DNA from 2 places in the Ensifer sp. KUDG1 genome. Region 1 is predicted to be linked to the other one. Evidence: predicted binding sites of a transcription regulator. Region 1 holds the regulator's gene; the other holds the start of a gene.
What was found. The regulator HrcA, encoded in region 1, represses chaperone genes, less so after heat shock. The targets are predictions, from matches to a motif close to GTTAGCACTCNCNNNNNGNGAGTGCTAAC.

Region 2: a site for HrcA is predicted at 1,276-1,304, ahead of groES (co-chaperone GroES). Genes of this name have one in related genera too.

What each region holds. Positions count from the first base shown of each region.
Region 1 is NZ_JBNDIG010000001.1:316,033-320,283, reverse strand. It holds gene M2267_RS01690 (D-arabinono-1,4-lactone oxidase) at 1-1,157, shown strand, start outside; gene grpE (nucleotide exchange factor GrpE) at 1,249-1,857, opposite strand; gene hrcA (heat-inducible transcriptional repressor HrcA) at 2,022-3,101, opposite strand; gene rph (ribonuclease PH) at 3,263-3,982, shown strand; gene M2267_RS01670 (VOC family protein) at 3,998-4,251, shown strand, end outside.
Region 2 is NZ_JBNDIG010000001.1:758,832-763,082, reverse strand. It holds gene M2267_RS03760 (bifunctional riboflavin kinase/FAD synthetase) at 1-66, opposite strand, end outside; gene M2267_RS03755 (TIGR01459 family HAD-type hydrolase) at 80-928, opposite strand; gene groES (co-chaperone GroES) at 1,363-1,659, shown strand; gene groL (chaperonin GroEL) at 1,720-3,360, shown strand; gene M2267_RS03740 (hypothetical protein) at 3,890-4,251, shown strand, end outside.

The DNA of each region.
Region 1 (4,251 bases):
GCGAGGCGGCGCTGGCCGAAATGGTGCGCGATGCGACAGCGCAGGGGCTGAACGTGCGTTGCGCCGGGTCCGGCCATTCCTTCACACCGGTGGCGCTGACGAGCGGGCTGCATCTGACGCTTTCCAGCATGCAAGGTGTCGTCAACATCGACAGCGCGCGCAAGCGTGTGGCGGTAAAGGCCGGCACCACCATCAACCAGCTCGGCAAGGTGCTGAAGGAAAACGGCCTGTCGCTGATCAACCAGGGCGATATCGACAGCCAGGCGCTGGCCGGCGCGCTGACGACCGGCACACATGGCACCGGCGCCAGGCTCGGCAACATGGCCTCGCAGATCGTCGGCATGCGCCTCGTGCAACCGGACGGCAGCATCCTCGTGGTCGACGAGACGACGCCGGATCTGCTGGAGGCGGCGCGCGTCTCCGTCGGCATGCTCGGCGTGATCTCGGAGATTACCCTGCAGGCGGTGGATAGCTACAATCTCCATGAAAAGCTCTGGCGCTGCACCTTCGACGAAATGATCGAGCAGCACGACGAGCTTGCCGCCAAGCACCGCCATTTCGGCTTCTTCTGGTGCCCGGTGCCCGAGAGCCGCCACTGCTACTGCCTGCCGGATACGGCCTCGGTTTCGACCACCGACAAGACGTCCGACGTCTGCGAGATGAAGGTGATCGACATCACCGGGGAAGCGCCGATGGAGCGCGGTTTCGAGAAGATCGCCTATTCCTCGGAGATCTACCCGATCGAATACGTGCCGAACTTCCACGAGCTCGAATATGCGGTGCCCGTCGCCCACGGCAAGGAAGCGGTCAAGGCGGTGCGCAAGCTGATGCTGGAAAAGCACCCGACCTGCATCTATCCGATCGAGTATCGTTTCACCGCCGGCGACACCGGCTGGATCAGCCCCTTCTTCGAGCAAGACTCGATCACGCTTTCGGTCTCCGGCGAGCCCGGCACCGACTATTGGGAATATCTGAAGGACGTGGACACGATCCTCAGGCAGTACGGCTCGCGGCCGCATTGGGGCAAGCTGCACTTCCTCGGCGCCGAGGATGTAACAGCACTCTACCCCCGCGCCGGCGACTTCCGGGCGCTGAGGGCCAAGGTCGACCCCGAAGGACGCTTCCTTAACGATCACCTGCAGCAATTGTTCGGGTAAGACTTGCCCGCGGCTACCGCCTCACGGTGCACCAAACAAAAACGCCGCGCGAAGTTCGCGCGGCGTTTTTGTTGAATACCGTTCGGCGGGATCAGGCGGCCGGCGTGTCGCCGTTCTCGCCGGCAACGACCTTGGGGCCGCCCTTGGAAACGCCGACCATGGCCGGACGCAGGACGCGGTCGCCGATGGTGTAGCCGGCCTGGACGACCTGCAGCACCGTGTTGTTCGGCACATCCGCATTCGGGATTTCGAACATCGCCTGGTGGAAGTTCGGGTCGAACTTCTGGCCTTCCGGCTCGAGCTTCTTCACGCCATGGCGCTCAAGCGCCGAAAGCATCGAGCGCTCGGTCATCTCCACGCCTTCGATCAGCGTGTTGAGACCGGCTTCGCCCGCTTCCTTGGCTTCCGCCGGAATGGCGTCGAGCGCACGGCGCAGGTTGTCGGATACCGCCAGCATGTCGCGGGCAAAGCCTGCAACCGAATAGGACTTGGCATCCTTGACGTCGCGTTCGGTGCGACGGCGCAGGTTGTCCATCTCGGCAGCAAGCCGAAGGTACTTGTCGCGCAGTTCGGCGCTCTCGGCCCGGGCGAGTTCCAACGGATCGGGCTCGGCAACGGCTGCTGCCTCGGCAGCGTCCGGTGCGGCGTCGAATACCTCGTCGGTGGCCTCGGGTCCGTGCTTGTTCGTATCGTCGGTCATGACGTTCTCCGCAGTGTCGTCTCTATTGTCCTTCGCATTTCCACACCGCAAGCGCGAGCCTGCGTTTCAGCAAAAATGCTCAGGAACTGGATTTGAAGCCGATATCGAGGTTTGGGGCCGAAAAATCAAGGGTTCAATGGCGCACGTGCGCTAAAGGCGCGCTCCTAGCGCGAAAGCCGCGACATCAGCTGCGCGGTATAATCGACCATCGGCACGATGCGCGAGTAGTTGAGCCGCGTCGGACCGATGACACCGACGGCGCCAACGATGCGGTCCTCGCCATCGCGATAGGGTGCGACGATCAGCGAGGAGCCGGACAGCGAGAACAGCTTGTTTTCCGAGCCGATGAAGATCCGCACGCCCGGTCCGCTTTCGGCAAGATCGAGCAGCTCGATCATGCTGTCCTTCTTTTCCAGATCGTCGAACAGCATTCTAAGCCGGTCGATATCCTCGGCGCCTTCGAGCCCTTCGAGCAGGTTGGCACGGCCGCGCACGATCAGGCGCGCCGGCTTCTCGTCGCCCTCGTTGCCCGACCAGATGGCAAGGCCGCGCTCGACGAGATCCTGCGACAGCGCGTCGAGTTCGCCGCGCACGGTCAGCTTCACCCTTTCGAGCTGCGCCCGCACCTCGGCGATCGTCTGTCCGGCGAGATGGGCGTTGAGGAAGTTTGCGGCTTCCGTAAGCTGCGAGCTGGTGACGCCTGCCGGCAGCTCGATGATGCGGTTTTCCACCTGGTCATGTTCGCCGACGAGCACGGCCAGCGCCTTGGTCGGCGCCAGGCGGATGAACTCGACATGCTTCAGCACCGGATCGGCCTTGGCGGTGATGACGAGACCCGCGCCGCGCGACATGCCGGACAGCATCTGGCTCGCTTCGGTCAAAAGCGCATCGACCGGCTGGGTATGGTCGTCGCGCCGGACATGCCGGTCGATCGAGGCGCGGTCTTCAGGTGAGAGATTGCCGACCTGCATGAAGGCGTCGACGAAGAAGCGCAGGCCCGTCTGGGTCGGCAGGCGACCGGCGCTCACATGCGGCGAATAGATGAGCCCGAGGTCTTCGAGGTCGCTCATCACGTTGCGCACGGAGGCAGGCGACAGCGCCATCGGCAGAAGCCGCGACAGATTGCGCGAGCCCAGCGGCTCGCCGCTCGTCAGATAAGTCTCCACGATGCGACGGAAGATTTCGCCCGAGCGCTCGTCCAGCGCGGCTGCGATTTCCTTTGCTCCGGGATTGCGCAGTACCATGTCACTCCACATTTGCAGGCACATCCTGCCGTGGCCGGAATATAGTGTTCCTGCCGCCCGATGGCAAAAGGGAAAAAACGCCCCGTCGCCCGGCTATCCACCGGTTCCCTTTGCTCGCGCCATGTTCTAGAAGGCACAGCAGATACGATAGGAGTTTGACGATGCGGCCATCCGGCAGAAAAACAGATCAAATGCGCAAGGTGTCCTTCGAGCGCAATTTTTCCAAGCATGCGGAAGGCTCCTGTCTGGTGCGGTTTGGCGACACCCACGTGCTGTGCACCGCGAGCCTCGAAGAGAAGGTCCCTGCCTGGCTGCGCAATGGCGGCAAGGGCTGGGTGACGGCGGAGTACGGCATGCTGCCGCGCGCCACCGGCGAGCGCATGCGGCGCGAGGCATCGAGCGGCAAGCAGAGCGGCCGTACCCAGGAAATCCAGCGGCTGATCGGCCGGTCGCTGCGCGCCATCGTCGACCTGCCGGCGCTTGGCGAACGCCAGATCTCGATCGACTGCGACGTGATTCAGGCTGACGGCGGCACCCGCACAGCTTCGATCACCGGCGCCTGGGTGGCGCTCCACGATTGCCTGAAGTGGATGGAAGCGCGCAACATGGTCAAGGTCGAGAAGGTCCTGAAGGACCATGTGGCCGCCATCTCCTGCGGCATCTTTGCCAACCAGTCCGTGATTGACCTCGATTACCTCGAAGATTCCGCCGCCGAGACCGACGCCAACTTCGTCATGACCGGCTCCGGCGGCATCGTCGAGATCCAGGGCACGGCCGAAGGCAAGCCGTTCTCGGAAGAGGAATTCGCAAGCCTGATGGGCCTTGCCAAGAATGGCATTGCCGAACTGGTCGCGCTGCAGAAGCAGGCGATCGCCGGCTGAGGAAGGAACGTCAGGATGGCCCCGGCGCTGGAAGGCATTCTCGAGACCGCCCTCTACGTGGGCGACCTCGATGCCGCCGAGGCCTTCTACGGTGGTATTCTCGGCCTGCAGAAGATCACGCGCGCCGCAAACCGGCACGTGTTCTTCCGCTGCGGTCAGGGCGTGCTTTTGATTTTCAATCCGGCCGAAACAGTTAAACCGCCGGCGCCGGACGCAGCCCTACCAGTACCGCCGCATGGCACGACCGGTCGGGGACATATGTGCTTTCG
Region 2 (4,251 bases), 440 kb from region 1:
GACGACACCACCGCGCAAGTGCTCCGGAAGCGGATCACGGGTCTCGTTGCGATGAAAAACCGTCATCTCCGTCTTCCCGTCAGGCGAGCCGTGGCATCCAATATTTCGGCGAGGCGCCCTCCTTCTTGAGGAAGGCGGCAAGCTTCGCCTCGTCGGTCCGGCTTTCGTTCATGTATTCCTGGGCATGGATACCGGCGCTGATATAGAGCAGATCCAGGCCCGCATCCTGCGCGCCCTTGACGTCCGTCGGCATGCCGTCGCCGACAGCGATGACGCGGGTGAGGTCGATCGGTCCGCGCGCAGCCTTCGCCTCGCCGAGGGCGGCGCGGTAGATCGCGATATAGGGCTTGCCGGCAATGCGCGCCTCGCCGCCGAGTTCCTCGTAGAGCTTGGCAATCGCGCCGGCGCAAGGGATCAGCCGGTGGCCGCGTTCGACGACCAGATCGGGATTGGCGCAGATGAACGGGATCTTGCGCTTGGCAAGGCCGGTGAGGGTCGCGCGGTAGTGCTCCGGCGTTTCGGTCTCGTCGTCATAGAAGCCGGCGCAGACGACCGTCTCGGCATCTTCCGAGGAAACGATCTGCGTCCCCAGGCCCTCGAGCAGCGGCAGGTCGCGCTCGGCGCCAATGAAGAAGATCTTCTTGTCGGCGGCAGCGATCAAAGCCCGGGTCACGTCGCCCGAGGTGACGATCCGGTCATAGGCTTCGTCGGGCACGCCGAGGCTGCGGATCTGCACCTTCACCATCGGGCTCGGGCGCGGCGAATTGGTGATGAGTACGACGGTCAGCCCGGCGGCACGCGCCTCGGCCAATGCTTCACAGGCGGAGGCGAAAGCCTGCACGCCGTTGTGAAGAACGCCCCAGACGTCGCACAGAACGACATCGTAGCGCTTGGCGATTTCGCGAAAACTGTTGATCCTTGCGGCCATTCTGGCTTCCTGCAAACACGGTTTCCGGCTTGCATGGCAAGGAAGGCAGGAGATTACAAGTCTCGTCTCCCGAAAAAGGCGCCCCTTCCCAAGGATTCCGGCGGCGTCGAGAGCCAGGAAAAAATGCGTTGTGGACGCCGCCCGCCACGCAGAAGCACTTTGTCGTGGTTATCAACCGTCAAAATCCGGCCGATGCCACGCATCGACGCGATCGCCTAGATTTCGCCAAGAATGAGGCTAGGCTGCCTACGCCCTCGCCTGCTGCGCCCGTCCATGGCAACTGCCGTCAGCAAAAAATCTAGGCGCCGATCCTTGACTCACCCCATACCCAAGCTTATCTCGGCATCGCTAGCACTCGATAAATGAGAGTGCTAACACCCATCCATCGGGTCCATCTGCGATCCGTAGTGTCATTTGATCGAGGGATTAGACTAATGGCAAGCACCAACTTCCGCCCGCTGCACGACCGCGTCGTCGTTCGCCGCGTCGAGTCTGAAGAGAAGACCAAGGGCGGGATCATCATTCCGGACACCGCCAAGGAAAAGCCGCAGGAAGGCGAAATCGTCGCCGTCGGTTCGGGCGCCCGTGACGAAAGCGGCAAGGTTGTCGCTCTCGACGTCAAGGCTGGCGACCGCGTTCTGTTCGGCAAGTGGTCGGGCACCGAAGTCAAGATCAACGGCGAAGACCTTCTGATCATGAAGGAAGCCGACATCATGGGCATCATCGGCTGATCCAGCCGTCGTCCACCCTTTTCATGACAACCAATGGGCAATGAGCCCGGGAGTTCTCTAATGGCTGCAAAAGAAATCAAGTTCGGCCGCACCGCGCGCGAAAAGATGCTGCGTGGCGTCGATATCCTCGCTGACGCCGTAAAGGTCACGCTCGGCCCGAAGGGTCGTAACGTCATCATCGACAAGTCCTTCGGCGCTCCGCGCATCACCAAGGACGGCGTATCGGTCGCCAAGGAAATCGAACTCGAAGACAAGTTCGAAAACATGGGCGCCCAGATGGTCCGCGAAGTTGCTTCGAAGACCAACGACATCGCCGGCGACGGCACCACGACTGCAACCGTTCTTGCCCAGGCGATCGTTCGCGAAGGCGCCAAGGCCGTTGCTGCCGGCATGAACCCGATGGACCTGAAGCGCGGTATCGACCTCGCTGTCACCGAAGTCGTCAAGGATCTCCAGGCCAAGGCCAAGAAGATCAACACTTCGGAAGAAGTTGCACAGGTCGGCACGATCTCGGCTAACGGCGAGCGTCAGATCGGCCTCGACATTGCTGAAGCAATGCAGAAGGTCGGCAACGAAGGCGTCATCACGGTTGAAGAAGCCAAGACCGCCGAAACCGAACTCGAAGTCGTCGAAGGCATGCAGTTCGACCGCGGCTACCTGTCGCCCTACTTCGTCACCAACCCGGAAAAGATGGTCGCTGACCTCGACGACGTCTTCGTTCTCCTCCACGAGAAGAAGCTCTCGAACCTCCAGGCCATGCTCCCGGTTCTCGAAGCTGTCGTTCAGACCGGCAAGCCGCTCCTGATCATCGCTGAAGACGTAGAAGGCGAAGCCCTCGCAACGCTCGTCGTCAACAAGCTGCGTGGCGGCCTCAAGATCGCTGCCGTCAAGGCTCCGGGCTTCGGCGACCGCCGCAAGGCCATGCTCGAAGACATCGCCATCCTGACGGGCGGCACCGTGATCTCCGAAGACCTCGGCATCAAGCTCGAAAACGTTACGCTCGACATGCTCGGCCGTGCGAAGAAGGTTTCGATCTCCAAGGAAAACACGACGATCGTCGACGGCGCCGGCCAGAAGGCCGACATCGAAGGCCGCGTCGCCCAGATCAAGGCCCAGATCGAAGACACCACCTCCGACTACGACCGCGAAAAGCTGCAGGAACGTCTTGCCAAGCTCGCTGGCGGCGTTGCCGTGATCCGCGTTGGCGGCTCGACGGAAGTCGAAGTGAAGGAAAAGAAGGACCGCATCGACGACGCTCTCAACGCGACGCGCGCTGCTGTTCAGGAAGGCATCGTACCGGGCGGCGGCACGGCTCTCCTGCGTTCGGCCTCCAAGATCTCGGTCAAGGGCGTCAACGAAGACCAGGAAGCCGGCATCAACATCGTTCGTCGCGCTCTGCAGGCTCCGGCCCGCCAGATCGCCGAGAACGCTGGCGATGAAGCTTCGATCGTTGTCGGCAAGATCCTCGACAAGAACGAAGACAACTACGGCTACAACGCCCAGACCGGCGAATATGGCGACATGATCGCCATGGGTATCGTCGACCCGGTCAAGGTCGTTCGCACCGCCCTTCAGGACGCAGCTTCGGTTGCCGGCCTCCTCGTCACGACGGAAGCCATGATTGCCGAACTGCCGAAGAAGGACGCTCCGGCCGGCATGCCTGGCGGCATGGGCGGCATGGGTGGAATGGACATGATGTGATAAGGCGATAAGCCTTCTTGCATCAGCGATCCAATCCGGATCGGAAAGGCGGCCCTCGGGTCGCCTTTCTTGTTTTTTATCAATGCCATTCATCGCCGGTGAAGCATCTGCCGAACAGCCGGCAGGAAAAAACCCATCGGTTGTAGTCAGGCTTCAAAAAACCGTTGAAGTCGAAAAAAAACGAACTATAACAGCGCCCCAAGTGAGCGAAGATTGAGGGGAGACTGGGCGGCACACTTGAGGCAGGCGGGCAATCGCCGGGGCTTTTTCGTATTCGCTGCCCATCCGGAAAATCTTCGAGACTATACCTAAAGAATAAAAGTATTTAATCGCAAATTAAGCCGACACTCTCCTTCGAAATAAGTTCGCCGGCGAGATCCACTACCATCTATCGACCTTTCTACTTGAGAAAACACCCACACCATGTGGCGTGCGCTCTCGTATTGGTCATGTCGGGCGCAGTTTGCACATTGGGACGCGTTTCCCTGGGGCGCCGAAGGCGGCTCCGGGAACTCTGCTGGGGTAGACCGTGTTTAAGATCACCAGAGCAAATTCCGCTCCCCTCGGCGTTCCGGGACAGCCGCATCCCGGCCTTCCGCATCATGAATTCATGGAGCAGTTTTGCGTCTCCGAGGGATGGTCCGGCGACCTGTCGACGGGCCTGTTCCGTCTCGGCGAGAAGGCGGCCGCCATCCATGGCCTGCGCGACGGGGAGTGCGGCCTTCTGAACTTCGTTCGCTGCTACGATCCGGCCGATCGCAACCACGTGCTCGAATTGTTCGAGCAGGCGGCGACGAGCTGCTCGTCCTTCTGCTTTTCGACGACGATCGCGCTGGAGGAATCCGGCCAGAAGCAGCCGCTGTTCTGCATCGGTGAATCTTCCGGCCTCGA